DNA from 3 places in the Paenibacillus sp. FSL R10-2736 genome. Region 2 is predicted to be linked to each of the others. Evidence: riboswitches for the same ligand, from Rfam matches in the RefSeq annotation. Region 2 holds a riboswitch; each other region holds the start of a gene.

Region 1 (10,217 bases), on a different contig from region 2:
GGAAGCGACGGCTTCGTGATGGCGATGAAGCAGCTTTCAACGCTTTGGTAAGACGTTCTTTCCCATAGCAGCCGGCCCAGCTTATAGAAATCACTGTTGGCATCCGGATCACTGCCCCCGCGCCCCATGAGCAGCACGATGGTATCCTTATCCTCTGCTGCAGATGTTGTACAGGCTTGGGCTTCCTGCAAACTCAAGTCTGCAGCTCCGGCTTCATTACTGTGATCCACAGAAACGGCAAGCGATTCAGCTTCACTACTGTGTTTCACAGAAGCAAAAAGCGATTCAGCTTCCCGTATCCGGTCCAGCACAATATCGACAGCCCGCTCCTGAACACCCAGCGGACGCCCGTATACAAACTCCACACCCGGATATTTCAGCTTGGCTTCATCGATCGCCAGCGGAATATCCAGCTTGGAATGGCCCGCCGCGAACAATATAATCGGCACAATATAAATTTGCGTCGCGCCGTCCTCCACGCATTTGGCAATTCCGCCCGCGATTGAAGGTGAGGCTAGCTCTATGAAGCAGGTCTCAAACTTAAGCTCCGGCTTGCGGGCGGCAAGCTGGCTGGTGAATTGCAGCAGCTCATCATTTCCTGCTTGAACCCGGCTACCATGTCCAACCAGTAATACGGTTCTCATCATGTGTGCTCCCTCTATGCTGTCATTATTATCTATACTACCTGCAGTGCTGTTCACCTGTTCTTCAATACTGCCCACCCGTTCATAAAAAGCATGAAACCGCTCCTTCTCCCGGCCTTGCGCAGTATAATGCTCCACTGCCGCTGCTACAGCAGCCACGGCTTCATCTTCATCCATACCTTCGCGGACGAGTGTGCCGGCATGCGCTCCCCGGCCCGACTTCTTGCCGCCCAGATAGAGCTCATAGCTGCCCCGCGAAAGGACCAGCCCGATGTCATCCAGAACAGCCGAGCTGCAGGCCATGCCGCAGCCCGCCACGCTGATATTCAGCTCTTTGGGTACAGCAAGTCCGTGCAGAAGGGTATGCAGGCGGACCGCTGCGCTTAAAGCGCCGCTTCTCCGCAATTCACAGAACCCGCAGGTTTTTACTTTCACATAATCACCGGGTATACTAACGCTCAGTCCTGCCTCTGTAAGCTTCGCCGCCACCTCAGCACGGTCGCCCGGATGGCTGCGCAGCAGAAAATGTCCGTCCTTCGTATAGATCAGCTGCCCCTCATCGCCTGCCAGTTCCGCCAGCAGCTTCATCTGGATACCTCTGAATCTGCGGCTGCCGATAACAGGAGAAACCTCCAGCTCGAAGGTTTCATCAGCGTGTTCCGCCAGCTGAACGGCAGGACGGCGTAGCTGCTCCACACGCGCAGACGCTGCCAGGCTTAGCGCCGCAGCCTCCTCCGTCCGAGCCCCGTCAGTTGGAGCCATACTCTCTGACCCCAATCGCTCTCCCCTTCCGGTTTCACCGGCAGCTGCACTTGGTATTACTGCCCCACCTATACGTCCCGCCTCAGCTGCTGCCACACTCTCCACCGCTATCTCTTCTGTCCGCTCCGCCTCAGCAGCCACACTCTCCACCGCTGTCCCTTCAGACCGTCCCGCCTCAGCCGCCACACTCTCCGCCGCAGCCAGCGACCAAGGTTCGGCCGCAGTGCGCAGCCGCTCATGCGGTTTCAGCGCCTGCGTCTGCGCGCCAAGATTGTACTTGCGCTCGTATCCGCGCGGCGTAACCATTAGTCCCTCGTAGACCACCGTCGCCGAGTTGCCGACGACAACCGTAGAGAGCATGCCGATCTCATGCTCCAGCATCTCCTGCAGCGTAGTGACGATCGTCTGCTGACGGTCACGGTAGGCGCTTTTGACAATGCCGACCGGCGTGGAAGGATCACGATAACGCAGCAGGATATTGCGTGCTTCTTCAATCTGGCGCGTCCGCTTGCCGCTGCGAGGGTTATAGAAGGCGATCACGAAATCCGCAGCGCCCGCCGCTTCTACACGCGCGGCAATGCTCTCCCACGGGGTAAGATGATCGCTGAGGCTGATTGTGCAGGAATCATGCATGATCGGCGCTCCCAGCAGGGAAGAACAGGACTGGATCGCCGATATTCCGGGGATCACCTCGACCTCTACTCCGTCAGCCCGGTTCCAGCCCCGTTCAATCAGCACCTCGTAGACCAGACCCGCCATGCCGTATACACCGGCATCGCCGCTGGATATTACGGCAATGGTCTGGCCGTCCTCGGCTCGGCGGACGGCCTCCTGCGCCCGGCTGACCTCTTCGGTCATGCCGGTGCCGACAATCTCCTGATGCCGCAGCAGCGGTTTGATCAGATCCACATAAGTGTTATAGCCGATTACAGCCTCACTCTCTTCGAGAGCAGCCAGCGCCCGGCCGGTAATATGCTCCAGCGCTCCGGGACCGAAGCCGATAATCAGCAGCTTACCTTGTTTCTTCATCCTTCTTCCCCCGTTCATGAATACCTGTATTAACTATTCAGCAGCCTGTTTAGTACAGCTTTGAAATCTCCCGCCGTGCGGGGGGCTGGCTGGCCGGCGGTGTGCCGTGCAGGCAGGCTGTACCACAAGTCGGCCAGCAGCGGCAGACCGAGGCCGATGGCCTGCAATTCTTCCGCCCCGGCAAAAATCTCCTCCGGCGTCCCCTCAGCCCGGCACCTCCCCTGATCCAGTACGATAATCCAGTCGGCCCAGCGGTACGCCAAGTTCATATCATGCGTAGCCATAACTACGGTTGTGCCTTTTTCATGTATAAGATCAAGACCCTGCAGCATCTGTGTCTCGGATAACGGGTCCAGATACGAGGTCGGCTCATCCAGCAGGATCAGCTCCGGCTCCATCGCCATTACTCCGGCGAGTGCGGTGCGTTTTTTCTGCCCCAGGCTAAGCTGGTGAACCGGTTTGTCACTCAGCTCCGTCAGGTTCAGCAGTTCCATGACACTGCGGCAGCGCTCAGCTATTGCGGCTTCGTCCATCCCCGTTCCCCGCAGCCCGAAGGACACATCCTCCAGAGGTGTGCTCAATATGAGCTGCTGCTCCGGGTCCTGAAAAACAAGGCCCACACTGCGCCGCAGCGCAGCCAGCTCTTTTTTGGCATAGGACAATGTCCTGCCTCCCTGCTGAACCATACCACGCTGCGGACGCAGAATGCCGACAGCATGCAGGAACAGGGTCGATTTGCCCGAACCATTGTGGCCAAGCACCGCCGTTTTGCGGCCTTTGGGAATGGAGACGGTTAGTTCACGCAGCGCGGCTTCCTTCGTATCCGGGTAATGAAACACCACCCCGTCAAAAGCCAGACTATATTCCATGTCCATGGCGTACTCCTCTAATGAGATTTGGCAAAGCGGAATCGGATAAATGTTGCACGTTTTACAGCTTTGAATCCTGGATACTCCGGCCTTCTGGGGGATTGTTGTATGGAATACAACAATCTTCCCTCAGAGCCAACTAAATGAAGTGAAATGCTGCCTTTTGTACAACAATTGTGGAATACATCCGATATTTCGGGGAAATTGTTGTACTTTGGGCATGATTTCAACAAAGCCAGCAGATTTCTTGCACTAAAATCTTAAATTCAACCCCGCAGCCACAGCCAAAGCTGCGCCAGCGCCAGCACAGCGATCCCGGCATACGCCCGGACCGCATAACGCCGCGGCACAGGCTGCGCGGTATACGGCGGCAGAATGATCTCCCCCGTGAACCCGCGGGTCAGCAGCCCCTGCGACAATCCGTAATAACGGTGCATCGTATTTCCGAAGAGGGCCCCGGCCATGGCCGCAGTCTCCCGCAGCCTGGCCTTGTAACCTCTTCTGCCGCCGCGCAGCCTCCGGGCCAGCATCAGCCCGTGCGCTGCATCATTCAGCAGGAACAGGAAGCGGTACATAATCAGCATCAGCTCCAGCACAATCTGCGGCATACGCAGCCTGCGCAGCACCTGCAGAAGCTCGCTGAACGGGGTGGTGAACATCAGGAAGAAGAAGCAGCTCATGCAGGCCGAGACTCTGGCCAGCAGTTCACCGGCCCGCTCCAGCCCTGCTGCCGTGATATACGCCGGAAGAGGCTGCCCGGAAATCCGGAATACGCCAGCTTCCCCGGCAGCGGGGTGGCCGAAATCCACGAGCAGCGCCGGTACACTAAGGCAATAGAACAGCAGCGCCGTACCAAACAGCAGCCCATAGGCGCGATAGGGAATTTTGGCATGCAGGATGCACCAGGACATCATCCACAGCGTAATCACAAGCTGCAGCACCGGATGCACGGTATAGGAGAGCAGGAACATCAGTGCCGCGAACGAGCTTTTCCACATAGGAGACAGCTGCCTCAAGGCATTATTATAAGAAAGGACATCAATTCGTCTGATCACTTGCTGATGCTGTTCTGCTTCGCCTGGCCTTGTTTCCCTTTCAGCAGCCCCAGTGAATATCCGATTACCCCGGCACCAATCGCCGCCTGCAATGCGAACAGCATACTCTCCGTCTCACCCGGAAGCTCGGTCAGCGGCTTGAACCAGGGTTCATATTCAGGGTTAATCTCTGTGATTACACCCTCGGCAGCATCATCGGCCCCGCCGAAATCACCACTCACGAACAGCAGCGGCAAGACACACAACAGGACAACGGCCAGCAGCATCAATCCATTTTTCCATTTATTGCTCATTATGCATTTCCCCCTTTGACCTTGCGTTTCAGGAGCGACATTTCATTCGGACTGTACGATTTCAGCCAGTTCCACAATAATACGGTCAGCAGCCCTTCGCTGATGGCCAGTGGAATCTGCGTCACGGCAAAGATCCCCCCGAATTTGAGAAAAGACGCCAGGACTCCGCCATCCGCAGCCGGAAAAGCCACCGCAAGCTGGAAGGAAGTCACTACATATGTCATTAGATCGGCAACCGCCGCCGCACAGAATAAGGCCAGCTTCTCACGGTCCGGCAGCTTCATCATCAGCTTATAGACTGCATATCCGGCAAAAGGCCCCGCGACCGCCATCGAGAACGCATTCGCCCCCAGCGTAGTGATCCCCCCGTGCGCCAGAAGCAGCGCCTGAAACAACAGCACGATCGAGCCGATCACGCCCATCGGCAGCGGTCCCAGCATAACTGCGCCAAGTCCGGTACCTGTAGGATGCGAGCTGCTTCCGGTAACGGAAGGCATTTTGAGCGCCGATAAGACGAAGGTGAAAGCCCCTGCCAGACCCAGCAGCAGCTTCAGTTCCGGATTCTCCCTGGTCATCGATCTAAGCCTGATAATCCCGAGTACGAAGAACGGTAAAAACGCCACCCACCAGAACACAGCCCAGCCTACCGGCAGAAAACCTTCCATAATGTGCATAGCCTGGGCTGTTCCCGGTTCATTCAGCATAAAGTACACTGTAAATCCGGCAATCAGCGCCGCAAAACCCCAAAATCCGCGTTTCTTCATTTGTCAGCCTCCAAGTTTCTTAAATATAGCAAACCCAAAAAACTCCCGCCCTTCAGGGTGGGAGTGTATGTACGCAGGTATGATTCGATAGAGAGCACTGCCGTGCGCCAACAAGGGGTTCTGCACCCGGTCGCTCCGCATGGGCCGCTCAACGCTGTGTCTGCATAACATTGAACCGGCTCTGATCTTGATCTTCAAGATTCCCTCCGGTCCTGCAGGCACATCGCTTCATCTCATTAACCTATCCGTACACCGCTCCTATCCGCGTAGAGTCGTGGTGTGCGTAATCAAGGTAGGTCTCCTGGCTTGGAATACGGGCGCTATACCCTTCGTCTTCCCCGGGGTTCTCCCCGAGTGACATCATGAAGTTCAGCTCTTCCTTACAGTGGCGGGACCGCTCGGGACTTGCACCCGATTCCCTGTTATCCCTTGCCTGATCCGGCAAGAGCACCTTGTTACATCGCTAATCCATCCTACATCATAGCGGAACAGGCTCTGCATGTCTGTGATAAAATTGGAGCGGCTGCGAGGACGCAGTATTCATTTGCTTGCAGGGCAGCGTTCATTTGCTTGTAAGAATATCATTTGAGTAATATAATTATTAACTATATAACCTGAACGTGGAGGCAGCGCATGAAACTTGATCTAACCGAACAATCTTTACCCGTGTACGAAGCGTTATCCAGCGCTGTGCGCCTGCAGATGCTGCGGCTCCTGTCCGAACAGCCGATGAACGTCAAGGAACTGGCCGGGGCGCTGAAGCTCAGCAGTGCCATTATGACGATGCATGTGCGCAAGCTGGAAGCTGCCGGGCTGATCCGCAGCCACATGGCTCCCGGACGCAGCGGACTGCAGAAGATTTGTACACTGGCCGCCGAGAGTGCTGAGATTATTTTCCCCGGACAAGCCAGAACACAGCGCAGAGGCTACCGTAAGGAAATTCCCGTGGGCCACTACTCTGATTTCCGGATTGAACCGACCTGCGGCTTATCTACAACCGAGCGGGTGATCGGCAACTTCGACGATCCGCGGTATTTCTGGGATCAGGAGCGGGTGAATGCGGGCATTCTGTGGTTCGGCAAAGGATTCGTAGAATATAAAATCCCGAACTTCCTGCTGTCCAGCCAGAAGCCTGAGGAGCTGGTCATCACGATGGAGATTGCCTCCGAAGCCCCGTCCATTAATAATAACTGGCCTTCCGACATCACCTTCACATTGAACGGTCAGCGGCTCGGCTTCTGGACCAGCCCCGGCGACTACGGGGACAGCCCGGGCAAATACACTCCTGCCTGGTGGCCTGCGCTCACCAACCAATATGGACTGCTTAAGCAGCTGAGGATTACTCCGGCGGGCACGTTCATGGACGGTCAGAAGCTGTCAGAGGTTACACTGGAGCAGGTCGGTATCCGTGATAAGCAGTGGACGTTCAAGGTCTCTGTGGAAGAGGATGCGGAGCATATCGGCGGCCTTACCTTATTCGGCAAGGGGTTCGGCAACTATAACGAGGATCTTGTGTTTGAGCTCTTTTATACAGATGCAGTTGAAGCATCGGCAAGTGCCAGCCGGACGGAATGACCAGGACTGGACAGCAAACAGCGGCAGCAGGAGACCTTAAGCTCAGGTCTCCCGCTGCCACTGTTGTGGTTACGGGTGTATTGCAGGGCAGCTTTGCAGTTTAATCAGTCACCGGCTGCCACAGGCCGCCGCCCGGCAGCGGACAGCCGCGCGCCTTCAGCCGGGCCACGACCGGTATAATGCAGCCGCAGGCAATGCAGGTTACGCCATCCTGCAGCTTGGGACAAGCTCCGCATAGGGCAACCCGCTCGGCGTAGACTTCGTCCGGGGCTGTATTCTCCGGATTGAACATGGAGGAGGCGAGAATCCGGGCAATCTGCGCTTCCGTCACCTTGTACTCTTCCCGGCATCCCTTGCATGCTGAGGTTGTAGTCATGCTGCGCTCCTTCCCGTTAAGCTCCCGGAGTAATTGCCAGTACTGTCACCGACATTGGCGGCAGTTCAACCGTAAGGGTGTTGGCTTCAAGCTGGAAGGCGGTGAACGGCTGCGGTACTACCGCTTCCGGCTGCCCGAAGGTATTGTGGGCATCGATGGAAGACCCGGCAAGTGTAGTGCCGCTTACGGCTGCTGACTGTCCAGCCAGTCCGCGCAGCTCCAGCGGCAATACTGCCGGTGCAGCGTGATTCAGGTTGCACAGGCTGACATGAATGACACCCTCTGCTGTTACGGAAGCTGAAGCAGATACTTCAGGAATCTCCACGCCCTCATAGCTGTATACCGGACTATCCACCGTCAGATCCAGCAGCTCCGCATCCTGATGTACTTTATACATATTGAATACATGATAGGTTGGAGTCAGCAGCATTTTCTCGCCTTCGGTCAGGATTACAGCCTGCAGCACGTTAACGGTCTGGGCAATGTTCGCCATCCGCACACGGTCGCTGTGCTTGTGGAAGATATTCAGGGTCAGACCGGCAACCAGCGCATCGCGGATCGTGTTCTGCTGGTAGAGGAATCCAGGGTTCGTACCGGGTTCCACATCATACCAGGTGCCCCATTCATCGACGATCAGGCCCACTCTTTTGTCCGGATCGTATTTGTCCATAATGACACTGTGCCGGGTAACCAGCTCATCCATGAACAGCGCCTTCTTCAATGTGTTGAAATATTCATCCGTTCCATAGCCGGTAGCCGCACCTTTATTAGTCCAATCCGAAGTCGGCAGGGTGTAGTAGTGCAGGGTAAGCGAATCCATGAAGCGGGTGGCTTCGCGCATCAGCACTTCGGTCCAGTTATAGTCATCCGAGTTCGCGCCGCAGGCGATCCGGTGAATCTTGTTATCCCCATAGTTGCGCACATAAGTCTGATATTGGCGGTACAGGTCAGCATAATATTCAGGACGCATATTGCCGCCGCAGCCCCAGTTCTCATTGCCCACGCCGAAGTAAGCTACACTCCAGGCCTCTTCCTGGCCGTTCTTCTGGCGCAGCTCAGCCATTGGAGATACGCCGTTAAAGGTCAAATACTCAACCCACTCGGACATCTCCTGTACCGTTCCGCTCCCTACATTGCCGTTGATGTACGGCTCACATTCCAGCATGGCGCAGAGCCGCATGAATTCATGTGTACCAAAATGATTGTTCTCAACCGCACCGCCCCAATGGGTATTGATCATCCGCTTGCGTTCTTCACTCGGGCCAATGCCGTCCTTCCAGTGGTATTCATCGGCGAAGCAGCCGCCCGGCCAGCGCAATACGGGAATCTTCATTTCCTTAAGCGCTTCCACTACATCGTTGCGGATACCCTTCGTGTTCGGAATCGGCGAATCTTCCCCTACCCAGATGCCTTCATAGATACAGCGTCCCAGATGCTCAGCGAAATGTCCATAGATGTTACGGTTAATTGTACCTTTGCGGATATCAGTGTTCAGTACGATGCGTTCTGCCATTTCAGTTAACGCTCCTCTTTAAGTTAATATATTTGTTAATCATTTAACACTTATATTAATATTATAGTCAGGCTTCCGCCGGTTCGTCAATCTTTAAATTAAGTATCTCGTGCTACCGTTTCTTAAGAATTTTTCCATCCTTCGCTGCGGTGGCGCATAGAATGTAGTACTTCTTTGGGTGGTCAGGCCCGTTTTCCCTCCAAAAAAAATCCTTTGACACCGAGATGTCAAAGGATAAAGGTAAGCCGAAAGATTTTCATGTTGTGGGGGAACGGACTTCAGCAATCAGGTCTGCGATGAGAATATAACGGTCGGGAGCCGCGCCGATAAAGTGAAAGGGGTAGCAGGTACTTACGGTTAGGACAGCGTGGTCTGTAGGTACAATAATCGTTTTATCGTCTTTATCAACAATCCGTATAGCACTTATCTTATAGGTGAAAGAACCGGCTGATGTATCAACGATTAGCTTGTTTCCTATTTCCAGCTCGCCTAATTTGGAAAAGACAGTATCCCGGTGTCCGGATAGAACCGAATTGTTATTCTCACCCGGCAGTACGCTTTCCGGGAAATGTCCAATTCCCTCCTCCAGCTCATCCTCGTCTGTCCCGTGTATAATCGGAAGAATTTGCTGTAATGCCGGAATTATCAGCTGTCCGATAACATCGCCTTCCAGCGGCCTTATGGGATAGAGGATATCATCCTGCGGCGGTATGCTGCTGGAATCGCCTGCTTCTACAGGAACGGCGATGCTGCTCTTTACACTATTGCGCAGATCAGCCTGAATTGGGATAAGATGAGTATTTTCGCTATAAGCAACGGGTACCGCTTGCGCCTGGATATGAATCAGAGCCCAAGAGATAGACAAGATCCCCATAATCATTGATACCAGGGAGATAACGTATATCTGTTTTCCGGCTTGTACTTTGTGCTCAGTGTGCCGCTTATTCACGAAGCTTTCTCCTCCATAAGATTACTCCTCCCATTATGGTTAATAGAGATCCTGAGAGAAGCAAGTTGTACCACGGCGTTGCAGTGGCCGGAAGCTGGCCTCCGGTGACTGTAGGTACAGATACGGGAACCGCCTCAAACTTGAACACAGTTCCGTTATGGGAAGTGAATCTTACCAGAATATTATAAGTCCCTACCGGTGCTTTAGCGATCCTATACTTAACACTTTCAGTTCCTTCTATATTGTATAACTTTCCCCCCAGATCGAAATTCCACACTCCTGTGTCTTCTTGATTATCAGGGAGCTTTGCATCAATAACCATATCCCCGTCCGGAAGTAAGCCTACTTTAATCCATTCCGTTTCTACAATCCAAACAGGCACTGCCGG
Region 2 (10,217 bases):
CCTTATTCCACACTTGATGTCAGAGGCTTAGGCGGCAGAACCTTGTACAGCTTCTTTCTTGGAGAAGAAGCTAGCCGTTACTCCGTAGCCGACGATCTCAAACTGCTGGCCGGCCTCCTCTCAACAGGCCAATTAACACCCCTCATTGAAGTGGAAGCGTCATGGGAGAAGATAGCGGAGGTATCCGAGGCGCTGCTGGAACGCAGATATTCCGGTAAGGCCGTGCTGTTAGTCGATTAATTCTGATATAAAAAGCGCCTGTAAAGCACGCACGACAGATATGGCAGACCCGTTTCACCACAAAAGAGGTTAAATTGGTCATAATGTTCTCAATCTCTTAAATGGAGGATTAGGCAACAATCTCAATGAATCAGGCTACCCCCCATTGTATTGAAGGAGGATAATAAACATGCAGAACTAAATAAATAAAGAAAGAAAGGATGAATATAATGGAAGATAGCATTAACCCCTCCCATCCTTATATTGGGATGTGGGTAACCGCAGATGGTTATATAAGGCATGAATTACTGCCTAACGGCCGCTATGATGAAGCACGCGGAAGCAGAAAAAGCGCTTATCAAGGAAGTTATTCTATTACAGGTGATCATATTGAATATGTAGATGATACCGGCTTCACCGCCGATGGTGATTTTCGCGATTCGGTGCTCTATCACGGAGGCATGGTCTTGTATCGGGAGTAAACCAAGTTTCCACATAACAGGAATAACAAAAACACCGCATTCTCAGGAGAATTGGCGGTGTTTTTGTGTGATGCAACTATATCGTTTCCCGGAACCGATGTACATCCCGAATAGGCGGCTGGCCGAACAAGCGGGCATACTCACGATTGAACTGCGTGGCGCTCTCATAGCCAACCTGATAAGCGACACTTGTCGCATCGCTCGTTGTCGCCAGGAGAATTTTCCGAGCTTCTGTCAGCCGCAGGCGTTTCTGATACTGGAGGGGGTCATTGCCGTCACTTCTTTGAAACAGGCAAAAAAAGATGATTTGCTCATTCCGGCTGCTTGCGCGAGCTTCTCCACCCGCATGGGTTCCGCATAGTGGAGATTCATCCCTTCAATCACGTGGGCAATTTGATGGGCACGGCTGCCCAAGAGAGCGAACTGCCGTATAGAGTCCCCTTGCTCAGTCTGCAGCATACGGTAAAGAATCTCGCGCACTGCATAAGGAGCCAGCACCGGTAGATCATCCGGCGTATCCAGCAAACGGATTAGATGCATGACAGCCTCATGAAGCGGATCGCTCATCCGGCTGATAACCAAAGCGCGGGGAGGTTCTTGTCCTGTGTTTTCTGTGACATTAGATTGTTGAATCACATCCAAAATCTGATCCATATCGAACTGTAGCTGAAGGGACAAGTACGGGGTCTCTGGAGAGGCTTCAATGACTTGTCCGGTAATTGGCAGGTGCACGGAAGCGGCCAGATAGCTTCCGTGATTATAACAATAGCTTTCCGGTCCCAGCATTACCCGCTTGGCACCTTGAGCAATCACACACAGGGATGGCTTGTATACCGCAGGCACTGGCGCGGATATGTCGGAAGAACGAATAAAAGAAAGAGCAGGATAGGCGGTAACGATGGTCCCATCTTGTACGGCAATACGTTCGATTCGTTCGGTCAATTCAGTCAAGCGTATTCCTCCATTCTGCGACTATTACAATTTACTTTATTGCATTTTGGAGGATTAGGCAATCTCTTCACAGTATCCGGCTACCGCAAGCTTTGAAGTCGGCAGCATAATGAACATGTAACACCTAAGCGTATTTCATTCATAAAAGGAGCGGTGTGGCATGTCGACATTAAAAGATAAAGTAGTGCTTATTACCGGTGCCAGTAGCGGCATTGGAGAAGCGACCGCCAAATGGCTCGCTAAGCGTGGAGCACAGGTGGTGCTCGGTGCAAGACGGACGGACAGGCTAGAAAAGCTGGCGGAGGAGATCAGAAACGCGGGCGGGATTGCTGAATACCATTCCCTCGACGTAACGGATTTTGAGCAAATGAAATCAATCGTCCAATTTACAGTTCATCAATTCGGACGCCTTGATGCCCTTGTAAATAACGCAGGTGTGATGCCGTTATCGCCACTTGATGCATTAAAGATCGAGGAGTGGAACCGTATGATTGATGTCAATATTCGCGGTGTGCTGCACGGGATCGGAGCTGCTATTCCCGTAATGAAGGAACAGAATTCCGGCCATATCATCAATGTTGCCTCCGTTGGCGCATATACTGTCTTTCCGAAATCATCGGTTTATTGTGCCACCAAGTTCGCGGTCCGGGCGATTACAGAGGGCCTGCGTCAGGAGTTGGGAGCAACAATCCGTACGACGGTTATTTCTCCAGGCGTAACCGAATCCGAACTGGCTGATACCATCACTGATGAGTCAGCCCTCGAGATGATGAAATCCTTCCGGGCCAATGCTTTGCCCTCTTCCGGTATTGCCCGCGCCATTGCCTATGCCCTTGAGCAGCCTGCGGAAGTGGATGTAAATGAATTGATCGTGCGCCCAATGGGGCATCCGGCTTAAACCGCTAAGCAGATTAGGAAATAAGACTTGACGGCTACCAAAAGTGAATTCCGTTACTTCACTCGAATATGGTAGAAGAATGGTAGAGGTTTATGGTGGTACAGAAAAAAGCGCGGCCTCCGAAATCCCCGGAGGCCGCGCTGCATATGAATTCAAAAGATGCTGGTGAAGGGAATTGAACCCCCGGCCTACGCATTACGAGTGCGTTGCTCTACCCCTGAGCTACACCAGCTTAAAGGATAGTCTGCCTGCCAAACAAAAAATATTATAACTCTTTCAGCAGAAAACGCAACCCTTTTTGATCATTCGCGCTGCCTAGTCCTGCATTAGCCCCAGCCCGCGGAAATATCCCAGTGCCTCCTTAGCACTTTCCAACGAGGACACGGCATAAGCCTCTTGCTCTACTATATAGTACAGAATCCCGCTCTCCTCTGCCTTGTCGAAGACGCTCTGGAAATCAACCTGCCCTTTCCCGAGGTCAGTCTCTTCATTATTTGCCCCGAAATCCTTAATGTGAACCAGCGGAACACGGCCGGCATAACGGGAGACATAGTCAATAGGACGTGCTCCGCCCCTGTGTACCCAGCCCAGATCGAACTCTGCAAACATATGCTCCGCAGGAATCTGTTCCAGCCATATATCGATGACTGCTTTGCCGTCTACCTCTGCAAATTCATAATCATGGTTGTGATACCCGTACTGCAGGCCTGCTGCACGGACCATCGCGGAGGCCTTCTCCAGGAAGGGAATCACCGCCGTCACATCCTCCATTGAGGGGTTCTGCGGAAGCGGTGCCGAAGGGGTGATCATATATTGTAATCCAAGTTCCTTCGCATATTCAATTTCTTTGGCTAACGCCCGTTCCATGTTATCCAGACTGCTGAAATCCAGGCCCACATGCGCCGAAGGCGCAGCAAGACCCAACCGGTCCAATGTACGGCGCAGTTCTCCTGCAGACACGCCGAAATAACCGGCGAATTCTACCGCCTGATATCCCATCTCCGCAACTTTGCCCAGTGTACCCAGGAAATCGCGCTCCGTCTGGTCACGCAGTGTGTACATTTGAATCCCGATCTGCTGTGAGGCTTTTGCCATGAAAGATCCGCTCCTTATAGGTTGAATCTGATTACAACTACAGGTACTCTTTACTCTCCTTGCAGCTTGCGTTCCACGGATTCCAGCTTGCTGCGGCTCGTAGAAGGCTTGTCACGACGGTCATCAATCTTAAGCGAGGTGGAAACCCGCTGTGCTCCTGACGTAAACGGCGACTCATGCAGCGCTTCTACCGCAGCAAGAATCCGTGCAACCGGTCCTTCAATAATAGTCCCCATCGAAGTAAGCTCATAGGTAATCCCCTCCACGGTCTGCAGCACACGCTGCATATCGGCCACATAGCTGCTGAGACTGGTACTGCCAGTGCCAATCGGAATAACGGTCACTTCGCCAATCGCCATTATGAAATCCCTCCTGCAAGTTTGATGAGTCTGCTCTGTCCTTACTCCTTAATTGTAACCCTTCAGCGCCTCTCCCACAAATACCCATAGACACCCCCTCTCTATTACTATCTTCCCCGTAAAATTACCAGGATTAGACGCACTCTATTTATGGAGTCTTTGTGGCATCTTTTGGGACAATTTATGACTCATTTAAGGCCATATCCACAGGAAAGTTGTGGATTACCTGTGGACTAACTGTGGATCATCTGTGAGTAAACCTGCGGAACCCGCTCCCCGCGCGGATTCGCAAAAAAATGTTTACAAACACAATATATTGAGTTACTTTTATTTAACAACAACAAAATATAGTAGAAACAGGTGTTTCGCCCTCTTGCCAGGGTTGAAGCTTAATAGGGAAACACGGTGCAAATCCGCTGCGGTCCCGCCACTGTAACCGGATGTTCCAGCTGCCAGACGCCGCTGGAGCAGCATCCTAAGGCAACAAGCCACTAAGGGGCTGCGAGGTCCCTCGGGAAGGCGCCGGAGGGCATGCCGGAAGCCAGGAGACCTGCCTGTTTCTGTGGCACCGGTTAGACTCCTGCGAGGAACAGGCGAGGTGCCCGCATGCGGCCTGCACGAGCAGAGTTAGCCTTTCCGTTAATCGGGCCAGAGGCTGCCGATACCTGAGGACGATAGAATATCGTCCTCAGGTATCGGCTTCTGCGGAAGGTACAAGAACAGGTTCCAGAACAGGACAAGCCCTGTGCCCGTTCGTATTTTCCACATAGACCACCGGCAAATGTCCGCTGTTTCGGATATTTGCAATACGCATTCGGGCATTTCCCGCCTCCCGGCTGGAGATGCCTTTTTACTGATGTCATGGAGCACACGCTTCACGCTTACGATACCGAGAGGAGAGAGCTATACAATGACGCTGCTGGAGAAACGATATAACGAAGGACAAGCTGCACAGGAAGTTCTTTTGGAAGAAGTTATTCATTTGGGACGGGATATTATCGACAGCCGGGATTTGGATCTGCTGCGCGAGAACGCCAACTTGAACGGGGAGAGCTTCTCCGGCAAGATGAGCAAATTCGGCAGTGAATATTCCAAGTGGTACGCCCGCAATTTCACGATGCCGCCACAGCTCGTGCAGGCTATTGAAGATAATGTTGTATATGTACATGACCTGGATCAATATGCCATCGGAACAACCAACTGCATCTTTATCCCGTTTGAACGTCTGCTCCGCGAAGGCTTCAATACCGGCAACGGCAGCGTCCGCCCTCCGAATTCGATTATGACGGCTATGTCGCTGGTGGCGATTATTTTCCAGTCCCAGCAGAATGCCCAGTACGGCGGCGTATCCGCCAACAAGCTGGATTACGATCTGGCGCCTTATGTCACTAAATCCTTCGCTAAGCTGTTCCGCAAAGGAATGGAATATTTCGAGGAAGGTACCGCCGGCGAAGCGCTCGGAGAGGTCACTATGACCCGCAGCGATCTGGAAGAGAAGTATCCGCGTGCCTTCCGTTTCGCCCTGAAAGAGACAGAAATTGAAACCCTTCAGGCTGCGGAGAGCATGGTACATAACCTGAATACCATGTCCAGCCGCTCGGGCGGCCAGATTCCTTTTACCAGTATCAACTACGGAACCTGCACCTCTCCGGAGGGCCAACTGGTGATCAGCTCCCTCTTAACTGCTACTATGAACGGACTTGGCAGCGGAGAAACACCGGTGTTCCCGATTCAGATCTTCAAGTGCAAACAGGGTGTCAACCAGCAGCCTGGTGATCCTAACTATGAGCTGTTCCTGAAAGCGGCAGAGTGCTCTGCACGCCGGCTGTATCCGAACTTCGCCAATCTGGATGCTCCGCTGAATATGCAGTACTACGATCCAACCGATCCGGATACTGAATTTGCTACGATGGGCTGCCGGACACGTGTTCTGGGCGACCGCTTCGGGCGCAATCACTGCTCGGGCAAAGGCAACCTTTCATTCAATACGCTTAACCTTGTACGTCTTGGTCTGGCTTACGGCACAGTAACCGGCCGCCGCCTTGCCGCTGATGAGGAAGGCTTCTTCGAAGATCTTAATCATTATATGGATGTTGCGCTGGACGGCCTGTTGCACCGGTTCCGCATTCAGGCTTCCCAGAAAGCCAAAGCCTCCGATTTCATGATGCGTGAAGGCGTCTGGGAAGGCGGCGAACAGCTTGCACCGGAAGACAGCGTAGGTGAACTTCTGAAGCACGGCAGCCTGTCCCTTGGTTTCATCGGTATGGCCGAGTGCATGAAGGCTATGTACGGCAAACACCATGGCGAAGATATGGAGGTCCATGCCAAGGCGGTGGCTATTGTCCGCCACATGCGTGAATACTGCGACCGCAAGAGCGAAGAGCTGGATCTGAACATTACTCTATTCGCTACGCCTGCCGAAGGTCTCTCCGGCAAGTTCACCAAGATAGACCGCAAGGTTCTCGGTTCCATCCCGGGTGTAACGGACCGTGAATACTATACGAATTCATTCCACATTCCGGTCTATTACGACCTGAGCGCAGCCAAGAAGATCAGCCTGGAAGCTCCATTCCATGAATATTGCAACGCTGGAGCGATCTCTTATGTAGAGCTGAACGGCAACGCCCGCAGCAACCCTGCAGCATTCGTCAAAATCATCAAATACGCGCTGGAGCAGGACATCAGCTATTTCAGCATCAACCACCCGATCGACCGCTGCTCCGGCTGCGGCCACGAAGGTGTAATCGGCACGACTTGCCCATCCTGCGGCGCTCATGAAGATACAACGCATATCCGCCGGCTGCGCCGGGTAACCGGATATCTGACCGGCGACTATCAGACCCGCTTCAATGCCGCCAAGCAAGCCGAAGTACGGGACCGCGTTAAGCATCTATGAACATCTGCGGATATTATCCGGAGTCGATCAATGAAGGAGAGGGATTGCGGGCGGTCCTCTTCTTCAGCGGATGCCGCCACCGCTGCCCCGGATGCTTCAACCCGAAGACCTGGAACTTCAATTATGGAGAGGTCTTCACTCCGGAGCGCAGGCGCGAGATTATCACCGAGATAGCAGATAATCCGCTGCTGGACGGCTTGACTCTGGCAGGCGGGGACCCTTTTTTCTCGGCAGAGGGAGCGGCTGACTTCATCCATGAGCTCCGCGCCGAGCTGCCGGGCTTCCCGGTCTGGATCTATACCGGTTATACGTACGAGGAGCTGACGGCTTCCCCCGGTTCTCCGGAATGGAATCTGCTGGCCCTGTGCCAGGTGGTCATTGACGGACGATTTGTAGAGGAACTCAAAGATACCACTCTCCCCTACCGGGGAAGCAGCAACCAGCGGATTATAGATATCCCGGCAAGTCTTGCCGGAGATACGGTTATACTTTGGGAGCCTGCGCTAAGCTTTCAAAGGGCATAAATCACGGTAAAAGCCGGGCTTACACCCAGCAAAAAGGGCACTAAACTACCGCATTCCGGTGGTTTAGTGCCCTTTTATGTTCCTCAGGAGGGTGATATCTTACGCCTACTCTCCCGACTTACGTGCCGCCTTATGCGCTGTCTCGTCCGCCAGCTCCTCCAGCACGCTGTTCAGCCGCAGCTTCAGCTCCTCGGCCAGCTCAACGACACCCTGGTCGTTGCGCACAGCCTGCGAGTCTACCGCGTAGACTCCGCCAAGAATATGCCGGGCGCCCAGCACAGACAGCACCGGCTTCAGCGCATAGTCGATCGCAAGCAGATGGGCCAGGCTGCCGCCCATGAAGAGCGGCAGCACGATTTTGCCGGCCAGCCCTTTTTGCGGAACCAGATCCAGGAAGGTCTTCAGCACTCCCGTATAGGAAGCTTTGTACACCGGACTGACGACGATCACCGCATCCGCTTCAGCCACCAGGCCATTCGCTTTGACGATGGCTTCGCTCTCAAACCTGGTATGAATCAGATCCTCCGCCGGAAGCTCCGCTACATTAATCCGTTCCACTTCAAACCCGCGTTCCCGCAGATCCCCCTCCGCATATTCGATCACCGCATTGATTCGGGATACCAGGGATGGCGTACCGTTAATTACCACTATTTTGGCCACTTCCGCACCTCTTCCGTCCGCTTTTATAAGATATGCCGGGCTGCTGTGCCGGACACAAATACTTTAAATTAGTAATAATCCTAGCAGAGTACAGGGAATATTGTCAAACCTCAAATGTGCTTGCAACCCGGCCCTTCTCTGGTTATAATAAACGGCAAACCTATATCCCGACCAGGCCAATGACCGGCATCCAACCGCGAGGCGTCTGCGACCGGAGCAATTCTCCTGTTCCCTAAGTTTACCGGGTTTCGCCCGTTACCGCGAAGACCAAAGAGGGCCTTATTCCGTGCTTTACAGCTGTTTTACCGGAATGGGGTCAACCTGGGTGGCACCGCGAGCTGACGCTCCTCGTCCCATGGATGAGGGCGTTTTTTGCATTTTTTTAACACAAAAGGAGCGATAGCGGCATGCTGGACATGAACTGGATCAGGGAGAATGAGGACATTGTACGGAAGACGGCAGAGTGGAAAAAGGTAGCGTTCCCGCTTGCGGAGCTGCTGGAATGGGATGACCGGCGGCGGGTTGCCCGCCGGGAAACCGAGCAGCGCCGGGCAGAGCGCAATGCGCTGACCAAAGAGGTTGAGCGCCTGCTGCGCCAGGGCGATGCTACAGGCGGAGAACAAGCGAAAGAGCAGGTGCGGGAGATCAATGCCCAGCTGACCGCACTGGAGGCGGAGTTGTTGGAGGCGGAGCGCCGCTGCGGCGAGCTGCTGCTGCTCGCGCCGAACCTCATATCGGCCGATACGCCGATCGGGCCGGATGACAGCGCGAATGTGGAGCTGCGGCGGCATGGCGCGCCGCCGGTGTTCGGCTTCAGCGCGCGTGACCATGTCGAGCTCGGAGAGCTGCACGGCATCCTAGACATCCCGCGCGGCGTCAAAGCCGGCGGACCCCGCAGCTATGTGCTGAAGGGGGCCGGGCTGCTCCTGCATCTGGCCGTACAGCGGCTGGCGCTGGATGTGCTGATGCAGCGCGGCTTCACCGTGATGGATGTGCCGGTAATCGTCCGGCCGGAAGCGCTGGAGCGGACCGGGTTCTTCCCGGGCGGCATGGATCAGACCTATGAGCTCACGGGAGAAAAACGCTGGCTCGCCGGCACCTCGGAGGTGTCGCTGGTCTCGCTGTACAGCGATGAGATTCTCGATCTTGAAACGCCGCTGCGGCTCGCCGGAATGTCGGCCTGCTTCCGCCGCGAGGTAGGCTCGGCAGGCCGCGATGTACGCGGGCTGTACCGTGTGCACCAGTTCTCGAAGATCGAACAGGTGGTGATGTGCCGGAACGATCCCGGAGAGTCGGAGCGGATGCTGCAGGAGATTCTCGGCAATGCCGAGCATATTCTCCAGCTGCTGGAGCTCCCTTACCGGGTAGTGGCCGTCTGCAGCGGCGACATGGCGATGAAGACACATAAGCAATATGACATTGAGACCTGGATGCCCAGCAGAGAAGCCTTCGGCGAGACCCACTCGGCCTCGAATCTGCTCGACTTCCAGGCCCGCCGCTCAGGTATCCGCTACCGTGATGAAGACGGGCGGCTGCAGTACTGCCATACCCTGAACAACACGGCGGTAGCTACGCCGCGCATTCTGATTCCGTTGCTGGAGAATCATCAGCAGGAAGATGGATCGGTCTATATCCCGCAGGCACTGCGGCCTTACATGGGCGGTGCAGATAAGCTGATGTTATAGAAACAAGTGGAAACGGCTTTGCCGTCCTTATAAGGACGGTATCATTAACGGCCTCGCCTCCTTCAATGGGCAGCGGGGCCGTTTCTATTATCTTTCATACTTTACATTGCATTAACATTAAGTTTACATAGTTTTCAGGAAATTCCGCTGTATTCCTCATAATTTTCCTTAAATTTTAAAATATTTTAGGAATTCTTCCTATTAATTTATGCACTATTAACAAATTTTGACGAAAAATTGCTTTGGAAACCTATTATCTCTATTATATTTAAGTGGAAATGATATTTTATGGGGAGGTATACTTACATGAAACTTTCTTCACAATGCAGGAGACCGTTTAGTCTATTCCTAGCGGTTGCACTGCTCTTGACCGGGATATTCCCGGGATTATCGTTAGGCTCCGGTATGGCTTCCGCAGATGCTCCATTAACTGTAACAGCTGCTATTG
Region 3 (10,217 bases), on a different contig from region 2:
CATGCCGGCTTTGCGCGGAGTTATGAGGGGGAGCCGGGCGGAACACTGCCTGAGCTGGAATCCATTCCAGTCGGGGTCCGTGAAGAGTCTGCAGACCCGCTGACCGTGCTTCGCAGCCTCGGATTCACCGAAGAACTGTTCAAAGCCCTGCTGCAGGCGGTCATGCTGTCCGTAGCCGGCAAGAAGAAGATCTATGTGGCGCTGGATGTGCCGATCAGTGAGTTGTCGCAGCGTGCGGTGGAGCTGACGGAGGTCCTCTATGCTTCAATGCCGCATGACTTCCGCCGCAGGCTGGGAGTGATCACTTATGCCAAAGAGCCGCAGAGCCGCAAATATATTCACCTGAGCTTTGTGGAGAAGGGCTCGCTGCGCCCGGGGGACCGGAGTATTGAGAAGGATTATATTTTTGATCTGGCAGGCGCGCGGATTCTGAATGCCGATTTCGGGGAGTCTCGGCAGACGTATGCAGACCTGGCCTGGAAGACGCTGGGGCAAAAGGGCGGGAGTCTCAGAGATTTCGCCAGATTCGCCGACTCCCTGCTGCTTGGGGAGAGCGTGGACCGCAAGCTGTCGCTGGCACTCTACAATGAGCTGGCTGTCTTTTATGAGATTGAGCAGGGCAATGAAGATTTATATACTGGGAACAAGAACGCTGTGCTCGGCGGTCTGCTGTCCTATCTGAAGCCGGAGGGGGCGCTGGAATCCCGGGTGCGGCTAAATGATATGTTCCTGGAGCGGTTCGACCGTGAGTATGATCTGATCCGCAAAAAAGGGATACCGGCGCCGGAGATTCTGGAGTGGTTCAAGGAGTATTTTGCGCTGCCGGGCCATAATTACCGGGTCAAAATTGTGGATTACTTCATCAACGGAATGCTGAACTGCCAGTCGGCGGGACGTGAGGATGCGCTTGCTGCCGCTTACGGTATTATTGAGGGCAACGATGAGCTTAGTGCGGCCTTCTTCAAAAGAGTGCTGGCCCAGCCTATCTTCCGCAAAGCGCTGCTGGAGCCTTATATGGAATCCCGGCTGGCTGACGCGCCGAAATCGGCGGATATTCTGCGGTTCGTGGCGCATTGGGGCCGTTTCCTTCCGGAGGCGCTTCAGCAGGCTTTCGTGCGCGATACCGTCAAGGAATATCTGCTGGAGAAGCTGCAGCGGGACAATGATCCGGTGGCGGCGGTGGCATCGGTTCATGAGTCGGTGCAGAAGGCCGAGAAAGAACGCCGCAGAGGCGGCGGTGTACATGCTGAAGCGCTGTCACTGCTGCAGGAGCTGGGAACCGTTGCCGACCGCTTCCTGCTGAACCGGATCTCGCTGGACGAGCTGACGATGGAGCAGCTGCTGGAGATTTCCTTCCTGCGCTACCGGGATACGGCGGATTGGCAGCCGCCGCTGGATGCAATCGCTAAGCGTAAAGCGAATGCGCTGCGCGCTGCGTACCGCTGGTTCGGGGAGGAGAAGCCGGACGAGGAGATTTTCGCCGGTCTGTCTCCCCGGGAGCTGGATGATGTACAGCTGCTCGGAGGACGCTGGCTGAAGGAGTCGCGGAGCATCGAGCCGTTCGAACGGCTGCCGCTGGCCTTTTACCACAGCAGTGAACGAGAGGGCGGTCCGCTTGATTACGATGCGCTGCTGGAGCTGGTGGCGCGCAAAGCGGGCAATGATAAGGAAACGGTCTACCGTTTCCTGGCCTGGTCGCAGCATAACCGGCTGTTCACCATCTCGAGCAAGAAGCTGTGGCCGAATTACCGGCGGGCGGTGCTGAAGTATTTCCTGAAGAACGACCGCGAGGCGTTCAAGAACCGCGATTTCCGCAAAAGCTATAGCTCGGCCGCAACGCCCGCCATGCAGAATGTCTACAATGAAGCCCGCTCCCAGCTGGCTTCGCCGCTGGCGCGGTGGGTCAGCCGCAGCCGATTTCAGATCCTGATCTCCGGCAGCGTGCTTGGGATCGTATTGATCATAGCCGTCATCGCCATCAGCTGGCTGCGGCCGGATGCGGATACCGCTGCACCGCAGCCGACTGTAAGCCCGATTCGGGGCGATATCCACAATGCGGATGGGCAAGAGCAAGCCCCGGTCTCTGTGCGGCTTATCGGCAGCGGGGATGAGGGCGCCGGGTCAGGCAGCGGGACCGGAAACGGTGGAACAGAAGGTACCGGGAACGCTGGCGGAGCTGAAGGCGGCGGAACGGAAGGTAGCGGGAATGCTGGCGGGGCTGAAGGCGGCGGAACAGAAGGCAGTGGGAATGCAGGCGGGGCTGAAAGCAGCGGAACAGAAGGCACCGGGAATGCAGGCGGGGCTGAAAGCAGCGGGGAAGCAGGTGTCAAGCTGGTGTTCAGCTTTGCCGCTGCGGCGGAGTGCTCCGACTTCAAGCCGGCGGAGATCATTGTGATGTCCGGTAATAACGTTGCTGACACTTACAAGGTTGCAGCAACTGCGAGCAGTTGCCTGGCCGCCGGAGTTGACGGCGGCGCGAATGGGGATGCAGCCGCTGGAAATAGCGGCGGCTCTGATAAAGCCGAAGCCTCCCCGGCGGCGGGTGCATCGGGCGCCGGAAATGACGGCGGCTCTGATGAGGGAGCCGTCGGGACTGACGGCGGGGCGACCGGAAATGAAGCCGTGGGGACTGACGGCGGCGGAGATGCAGCCGCTGGAAATAGCGGCGGCTCTGATGAAGCCGAAGCCTCCCCGGCGGCGGGCGCATCGGGCGCAGGAACACCTGCGCGCGTATATGAAGTGACGGTGGAGCTGGAGCCGGGCGCAAAGCTGGCCGCGGGTGATGTGATCACCGCCGGAATCTATACGCTGAAGCTACAGGCTAGTCCGGGGAGCATTCTGGGAAGTACCCCAAGCACTACTCCGGAGACTACACCCGGCACCGACCCCACTCCTTCCGCCAGCCCGGACACGGATGCGGAATGATTGAGTGAGAGCCTGAATTGGGCGAAGCCGGATGTAAGAGAAGTCCGGCATTTCATCAACGGTGCTTCCGCGAAAGCTGGCAGAGAGGTCATTGTACTTTGTACACTCAACGTTTATTCCCATTCTGTTGTACATAATACAATCAACCAGCTGCCGGCTCTTGCCGGAAGCGGAAGCATCACTATTTAAGTCCTGAACAGCACGATATGCCGGGAGAATGCGGCGAGTGTTGTTCAGGATTTTTTGTGCGGAAGGGGCCGGTTGTGCCTATAATTGAAACAGCTTGTCTATAGACATACAGGGGAATAGTAGATATGATTGTTTGTGAATATTCAAATTTAATAAGCTTTGGAAAAAGGTGCGGATTTCCGTAGAAACAGGCGCAGTCATGCAACAGATACCCATGCCGGTTCTACGATTGTAATCTGCTTAAAAGGGAAGTCCGGTGCAAGTCCGGTGCGGTCCCGCCACTGTAAATGCGGAGCGACTCCTGAGAAGCCACTGTCTGATAATAGGATGGGAAGGCGGGGGAAGCAATGAAGCTTAAGCCAGGAGACCTGCCTTTTTCGTTGTTGTTTCTATTCTTCGGGGGTAAGAATGCGGAACAGGTGCAAATATAAGCAGTGGCTGTGTGAGGGAAACTTCATATCAGCTGCATGTATTGTATCCTTCCCCGGCCGCCCTGTACAGGGCGGTCTTTATGTTGCACCCGCATCAGCGGAGGACGCAGGATTCATCTATACCATTCTATTCACAGAAAGAGGTCAAGCAATGAAAAACAATTTATCATCCAAGTTTATCCGGCTGGGTCTGATCGTTGTCATGATGTTCGCGGTTCTGGGAGCGGCTGTAGCTCCGGCGGGACAGGCTTTTGCAGAGACGGCTGCGAGCACTGGGAATAACGCGGCATCTCTACCTTCAGGCACAGCAGTTAGCGTAGCTGAGGCAGTCTATGCCACTTCGGAGTTTGTGCTGAAGGCCGGAGTCCAGTCCGACTGGCAGGCCATCGGCCTAGCGCAGGCGGGCTATAAGGTTCCGGATAGTTATTTAAAGGCGCTTGAGAGTAAAGTAGCCGCAGCCAAGGGTGTCTACGCCAGAGCTACGGACTATGCGCGGATTACGCTTGCGGTTAGGGCGCTTGGCGGGAATCCGGCGGATGTTGCCGGATACAATCTGATTGAGAAGCTCTACAATAACGATAAAATTACCGGCCAGACGCTGAACAACGCAGCCTATGTACTGCTGGCGCTTGATTCCGGAACTTATACAATTCCTGACAATGCGAAATGGACACCGGCGAAACTGCTGGCCGAGATCCTGGCCAAACAGAACACTGACGGAGGCTTCACCCTGACTACGGGGGCTAGTGATCCGGACATGACGGCGATGGTGCTTACTGTGCTGGCAGGACATAAGGATGATCCGGCAGCCAATACCGCGGGACAGCGGGCGGCAGCCTGGCTGGCGACCGCACAGGACAAGAACGGCGGCTATGGTGACAGCAGCGAGAGTGTCGCTCAAGCCATTATTGGTCTGTCCGCCTTTGGCATTGACCCGGCAGGAGCGGAGTATACCGTAGGCAATGTAAACCTAGTCAGTAAGCTTCTTAGCTATAGGGCAGCAGATGGCGGGTTCGCTCATACAGCGGGCGGAAGCTACAATCAGCTCTCGACAGAGCAGGCACTGGAAGCATTGGTAGCTTACAAGCTTTTCAGCACAGGCAGCAAGCTCTATGATCTTAGCAATTCACCTGTGAAGAGTCCTCAGGTTAGTGTGTCCGTTGCCATTGAGAGCCCTAACGGAACCCTGGCAGAAGGCACTGTATATGCGGGAAATGTACTTCAAGCACTGGAGAAGGCAGCGGCGGCGAAAAAGGTGGCCCTGGTCAATGAAGCTGGCAATTACGTGACGGGAATCGGCGGCGTAACTGCGGGTGCTTTTGGCGGCTATGACGGATGGATGTATGTTGTAGCCCGCGGTGGAGCGTGGATCTATCCAAGTGTAGGCATGGGTGATTTCCTTCTTGCGGAGAATGACCGCGTGCTTGTCTATTATGGCGGGGATAACACACAGGTGGTAGAGTCCGTGGCGGTCTCCCCTGCACAGCCGCAGCCTGGACAAGATATTACTGTAAAAGTAACTCAAAAGCAGTGGGTATGGAATGAAGCGACCTTCACTTCCGACCCGGTATCCTCGCCAGCCGCAGGGGTTCAGGTATCCATCGGCGGTAAAACTGCTGTTACGGATGCTGCGGGTTCAGCTGTTGTTGCCGGCGGCCTGCCAGCGAATAAATATACGATTACCGTTACCGGATATCTCAAAGACAGCACACCTGCGGTAGTCCGCTATTCGCAGCCGCTGACCGTGGCTTCTGCTGCGGCTGACCGTGCTGCTTTTACCGATGTGAAGTCAATCTCGCCTTGGGCGCTGGAGTCAGTGTACACGGCCTATGACCGCAAGCTGATGGGCGGGGTCAGTGAGAGCAGCCTCGTGTTTGCACCGAAGCAGAATATTACCCGCGCTGAATTTGCGGCACTACTGCTGAGATTGACCGGCAACGAGCCGTCTGCGGCATCGTCAGCCCAGAGTTTCAGTGATGTTAAGGCGGATGCGTGGTATTATGGAGCAGTGAACAAGGCGAAGGAACTGGGAATTGTCAGCGGAGTAACAGGCACTGCCTTCAAACCGGACGGCCCCGTTACCCGCCAGGATATGGCTGTAATGATCGTGAGAGCCTTGAACCTGGACGAGGCTTCGGCAGCAGCCGGAACCGGGAAATTCACCGATGAAGACCAGATCAGCGCCTACGCATTAACGGCGGTACGTACTGTAACCGGACTTGGAATTATGAGCGGTACCGGCGGCGAATTCGCTCCTGCCACAGCTGTAACCAGAGAAATGGCCGCAGCTGTAGCGGTCAGATTGCCTTAGGAAGGATATGAGTCAAGGAAGAAGAGCCTTGATGAAGAAAAGATCCTAGATAAGCTAAACCTTAAATATGAATATATAACTTAGTCTTCACCGCAGTGAAATTTGAATAGTAGGGCTGCTGGGGCAAGAATCTCACGATTTCAACCCGCGTTTGGGGTGGGAATCCGAATGCTTGTTGAAAATCCTGCACATAATACAACATTTTCACCAGGATATCGCCTATATTCGAAAAATGTTGTACAAAAGGCAGCATTTCTCTTCTAACAAGCGGTGTAGCGGGAAGATTGTTGTATTTTATACAACAATCCTTCCGAATGCCTAAGGATTAAGGGAGTTAAGTTGTATTTTCTGCAAGATTTTGCATGGAGCAGCCTAATAAAGCGATAGTGCGGGGTGCTGGTGGGATATATAAGTGGAAAAATGTCACTTAATTCCCGGTAAATCTCCCGATATGGCGGCGTAGTTGGAAAAACAACACTTAATCTCGCATGAATTAGCGAATGACCGGCTAGGGGCAGAATTAAGTGTCATTAATCCAACTAGGATCGGCATTAAAGACTGCATAGGATAAATAAGTGTCATAAATCCAATTGCTGTTCCGGCGGAGGGATGTTTTGCGGAGTTTCGCTCGGGAAGGCATGCTTTCCCGGATTGAGCAGATGATTTAAAATGCTACTGATGCTACTGATGCTACTGATGCTACTGATGCTACTGATGCTGCTGCTGATGTTACTGATGCTACTGATGTTACTGATGCTACTGCTAGTGGGGCTAGAGCTGATGAAGCTGATGGAGCTATTGCTAGTGGGGCTAGAGCTGATGAAGCTACCGTTAGTGGGCTAGAACCAATGAAGCCAATGAAGCCAATGAAGCTAATGAAGCTAATGAATCTACTGCTAGTGAAGTTAGAGCTAATGAAGCTAATGATGCTATTACTAGTGGGGCTAGAGCTAATGAAGCTAGAGCTAATGAAACTGAGAGTATGGTGCCAGCCAGTATTTTAAGCGGCTGATTTTAGCCGATAGAGAAGCTCCTTCGGGTTGCGGGGCTGGATGCTCAGCGGCCAAGGGGCTGGCTGATGGTGCTTTGCTCAGGATTAGTTTGTATAAGTCACACTAAGAAATCATAAGGTGTTTGGACGGAACGGGGAACAGGCTGACTGCCCCCGTTCTTTTCCCTTTTGTGGAGGTGCTTGAGGTAATGTTCAGTCTATTGAAATCAGGAAGGGCGAGGCTCTATCCGCTGCTCCTGCTCCTGGTCGTCCTGCTGCTCTCCGGCTGCTCCAAGGCGCAGCCGGATTCCGCAGGCGGCGGGCCTGTGCCGCCCGCCAGTTCCCAGGCCGCGCAGACGCCGCGGCCTGAGGGCACTGCCATACCCTCCGCCACGGCGGACGGCATGGCAGCTTCCAGCTCCGGCGCAGCGCCAGCCGGAGCCGCCCCCGGCGTAACGGAGCAAGCTCCCGTTACGCAAGCCCCGGCAGCCACCGGCAGTCCCGCCGCGCCAGCATCGGCGGCCACGGGCAGTCCCGCCGCGCCAGTCCCGGCGGCCACCGGCAATTCCGCCGCGCCAGCCCCGGCGGCCACCAGCAAGTCTGCCGCGCCAGCCCCGGCGGCCACCGGCAGTCCCGCCGCGCCAGCATCGGCGGCCACCGCCAAGCCAGCCGCGCCAGCTCCGGCCGCCACCGCCGCACCGGTGAATACGGTGACTCTCTCCATTACTGGAGATGAGGAGCACGGCGTTATTCTGGCTCCGGCGGCTTATGAAATAGAGAAGAATGAGACTGCGCTGGAGCTGCTGGGGCGGATTACCCGCCAGCACAAGATCCAGATGGAATATCAGGGCAGCAAAACCTTTGCCTATGTGGAAGGTATAGATAATCTGTACGAATATGATCACGGGGCAGAGAGCGGCTGGATGTATAAGGTGAACGGAGAGTTTCCGTCCAAGGCTTCCGGCAGCTGGGTTATGAAGCCCGGAGATACGGTAGAGTGGCTGTATACGCTTGATCTTGGCAAGGATATCGGGGCAGCGTCGCCATGAACAGCGGCTTCCGGTCCACGCATCCTGCCGTAGCCCTGCTGTATTATGCCGGGCTGCTGCTGTTCGCCCTGCTGGGGCTTCATCCGTTGTTTCTGGTTACGGAAATAGCAGGTCTGCTGGCATTGCTGCTGCTGCAGGGCCAGGGGAAAGCGCTGCTGCGCGGTCTGCCTTTTATGCTCCTGATGGGCGGCTCAGTCGCAGTGTTGAATCCGCTGTTCTCGCACAGGGGAGCGCATATTCTCTTCTACTGGCTGGACCAGCCGATTACGCTGGAGGCTGTGCTGTACGGACTTATAATGATGACCGTACTGCTGACAATCTTCATCTGGTTCATTTCATACAATTACACGGTAACGACAGATAAATTCATGTACCTGTTCGCTGCCGCTGCGCCAAGAACGGCATTACTTACGCTGATGGCGCTCCGGTTCGTCCCCTTATTCCAGCGGCGGCTGCGCCAGATTACCCTGATCCAGCGCCTGCGCGGGGTAGATGTCCGCACAGGAAGCCTGCGCAAGCGGATGCAAGACGGCATGACGCTGCTGAAGGTGCTGCTCACCTGGTCGCTGGAGGAAGCGCTGCAGACCGGAGATTCCATGACGGCCCGCGGCTATGGGGTTGCCAAACGCAGCACGTACAGTATATACAAGCCGGATCGGCAGGATAAGCTGATTCTGCTGGTACTGACGCTCAGCGGTATGATTGCATTGTTCTTTTGGCTGCAGGGCTACGGTACGCTGGAGATTTATCCCCGGATGAAGAGTATGGATTTCGGCTGGCAGGATGCCGTGATGTACGGCAGCTTCTGCTTGTTCGTCCTGCTCCCTGCAGGTCTGGAAGGAAAGGAGAAATGGTTATGGAGATCCTCAAAGCGGAACAAGTATCCTTCCGCTATCCTGAAGAAGACAGGGACTCGCTCCATGAGCTCTCGTTCACAATAGAAGAAGGCGAATTCGTAGTGCTCTGCGGTCCGTCAGGCGGCGGCAAAACGACACTGCTGCGCCATCTGAAACGCGAGCTTGCTCCGGTAGGCATGTTCAGCGGAAGCCTGACATATAAAGGGCAGCTCCTGCCAGAGCTTCCCGCAGCCGTTGCCGCCGGGGAGATCGGCATGGTCTTCCAGAATCCGGATGCGCAAATCGTGATGGATACCGTCTGGCATGAGCTTGCGTTCTCCATGGAGAATCTGGGGATACCGCCTGCGGTGATGCGGACCCGGCTGGCTGAGATCTGCGCATTATTCGGGCTGGAGCCGCTGCTCTACCAATCCGTGCATGAGCTGTCCGGCGGGCAAAAGCAGCTGCTCAATCTGGCCTCGGTGCTGCTGCTTCAACCCAAGGTGCTGCTGCTGGATGAACCGACCTCACAGCTTGACCCTGTAGCTGCCCGGGAATTCATTATGGCGCTGCAGCGGCTGAACGAGGAAATGTCAGTGACGGTAATCATCAGCGAACACCGGCTGGAGGAGGTGCTGCCGCTCGCCGACCGTGTGCTGATGCTGGAGGGCGGCAGGCTGGTGGCAGATGCGAGCCCGCGCGCTTTCGTTCAGCAAGCCGGCAGCGCATCACTCGCTTCGCGTCAGGCTTATCTTCCGGCAGCTTCACGGTTATATCTGGCGCTGTCAACGGAAGCGCGAACAGCCGCGCCGGAGAATATTCCGCTGACCGTACGCGAGGGCAAACGCTGGCTGCATTCCAGGGCGGCGGGAGCTTCTGTTGTGACAGAAGCAGGAGTATGCGCTACTGTCATTCGTGATCATCCGGCCGCTAATCCCGGCGCTGGATTACCTGCTGCGCTCTCCCATGAAGCCTCTGCTACAGCTCCGTGTATTGTCACACCCGGCAATACAGCCGCTGAGCCCGTTACTTATCCGGCTGGAGCCTCCGGCCCGCCCGGGCAGGATTCACCCGTGAACCTTCCTGCACCATCCGCAGAAATTCTGCTCAGCTGCCGGGAGGTTACTTTCCGCTACGACAAGGAAGGCCGGGAGGTGCTGAGGAAGCTCTCGCTAACGCTGAGGCGGGGAGAGCTTCTGGCTGTTATGGGCGGGAACGGTGCCGGGAAGTCGACCCTGCTGCATGTACTGGGCGGCCTGATGAAGCCGCAGCGCGGCAAGGCCGAGCTGTCCAAGGGGAGTACAACCGGGCTTCTGGCCCAGAATCCGCTGCTCTATTTCAGCTATGATACTGTGGCTGAGGAGCTGCAGCATATGGCGCAGTATGCCGGGGCATCCCTGGAAGAAGCCGGGCGGGAAATAGATGCCCTGCTGGAAGTCTTCCGGCTCCGCGGGGTGCTGCAGAGCCATCCGCATGATCTTAGCG

Evidence for each region. A riboswitch is a leader RNA that binds a small molecule or an ion and turns the genes downstream of it on or off. The one in region 2 is predicted to bind cobalamin.
Region 1: another riboswitch for cobalamin. It lies ahead of NSQ73_RS22815 (energy-coupling factor ABC transporter permease); the one in region 2 lies ahead of NSQ73_RS32725 (anaerobic ribonucleoside triphosphate reductase).
Region 3: another riboswitch for cobalamin. It lies ahead of NSQ73_RS27620 (S-layer homology domain-containing protein); the one in region 2 lies ahead of NSQ73_RS32725 (anaerobic ribonucleoside triphosphate reductase).

What each region holds. Positions count from the first base shown of each region.
Region 1 is NZ_JBBOBN010000001.1:5,316,834-5,327,050, forward strand. It holds gene NSQ73_RS22795 (CbiX/SirB N-terminal domain-containing protein) at 1-1,406, opposite strand, end outside; partial or broken gene cobJ (precorrin-3B C(17)-methyltransferase) at 1,592-2,435, opposite strand; gene NSQ73_RS22800 (energy-coupling factor ABC transporter ATP-binding protein) at 2,465-3,310, opposite strand; gene cbiQ (cobalt ECF transporter T component CbiQ) at 3,571-4,359, opposite strand; gene NSQ73_RS22810 (energy-coupling factor ABC transporter substrate-binding protein) at 4,356-4,652, opposite strand; gene NSQ73_RS22815 (energy-coupling factor ABC transporter permease) at 4,652-5,416, opposite strand; cobalamin riboswitch at 5,691-5,886, opposite strand; gene NSQ73_RS22820 (ArsR/SmtB family transcription factor) at 6,050-6,991, shown strand; gene NSQ73_RS22825 (DUF6171 family protein) at 7,092-7,367, opposite strand; gene NSQ73_RS22830 (alpha-N-arabinofuranosidase) at 7,384-8,880, opposite strand; gene NSQ73_RS22835 (class D sortase) at 9,137-9,829, opposite strand; gene NSQ73_RS22840 (LPXTG cell wall anchor domain-containing protein) at 9,822-10,211, opposite strand.
Region 2 is NZ_JBBOBN010000002.1:1,063,699-1,073,915, reverse strand. It holds gene NSQ73_RS32770 (zinc-binding dehydrogenase) at 1-240, shown strand, start outside; gene NSQ73_RS32765 (Atu4866 domain-containing protein) at 450-701, shown strand; gene NSQ73_RS32760 (helix-turn-helix domain-containing protein) at 778-939, opposite strand; gene NSQ73_RS32755 (AraC family transcriptional regulator) at 936-1,652, opposite strand; gene NSQ73_RS32750 (SDR family oxidoreductase) at 1,813-2,550, shown strand; tRNA gene NSQ73_RS32745 (tRNA-Thr) at 2,711-2,782, opposite strand; gene NSQ73_RS32740 (sugar phosphate isomerase/epimerase family protein) at 2,866-3,645, opposite strand; gene NSQ73_RS32735 (MTH1187 family thiamine-binding protein) at 3,696-4,004, opposite strand; cobalamin riboswitch at 4,346-4,576, shown strand; gene NSQ73_RS32730 (hypothetical protein) at 4,693-4,818, opposite strand; gene NSQ73_RS32725 (anaerobic ribonucleoside triphosphate reductase) at 4,915-6,900, shown strand; gene nrdG (anaerobic ribonucleoside-triphosphate reductase activating protein) at 6,897-7,424, shown strand; gene ssuE (NADPH-dependent FMN reductase) at 7,530-8,084, opposite strand; gene serS (serine--tRNA ligase) at 8,492-9,769, shown strand; gene NSQ73_RS32705 (S-layer homology domain-containing protein) at 10,076-10,217, shown strand, end outside.
Region 3 is NZ_JBBOBN010000001.1:6,442,155-6,452,371, reverse strand. It holds gene NSQ73_RS27630 (GAP1-N2 domain-containing protein) at 1-2,925, shown strand, start outside; gene NSQ73_RS27625 (hypothetical protein) at 2,926-3,114, shown strand; cobalamin riboswitch at 3,316-3,504, shown strand; gene NSQ73_RS27620 (S-layer homology domain-containing protein) at 3,697-5,856, shown strand; gene NSQ73_RS27615 (DUF4430 domain-containing protein) at 7,057-7,896, shown strand; gene NSQ73_RS27610 (energy-coupling factor transporter transmembrane component T) at 7,893-8,837, shown strand; gene NSQ73_RS27605 (ABC transporter ATP-binding protein) at 8,753-10,217, shown strand, end outside.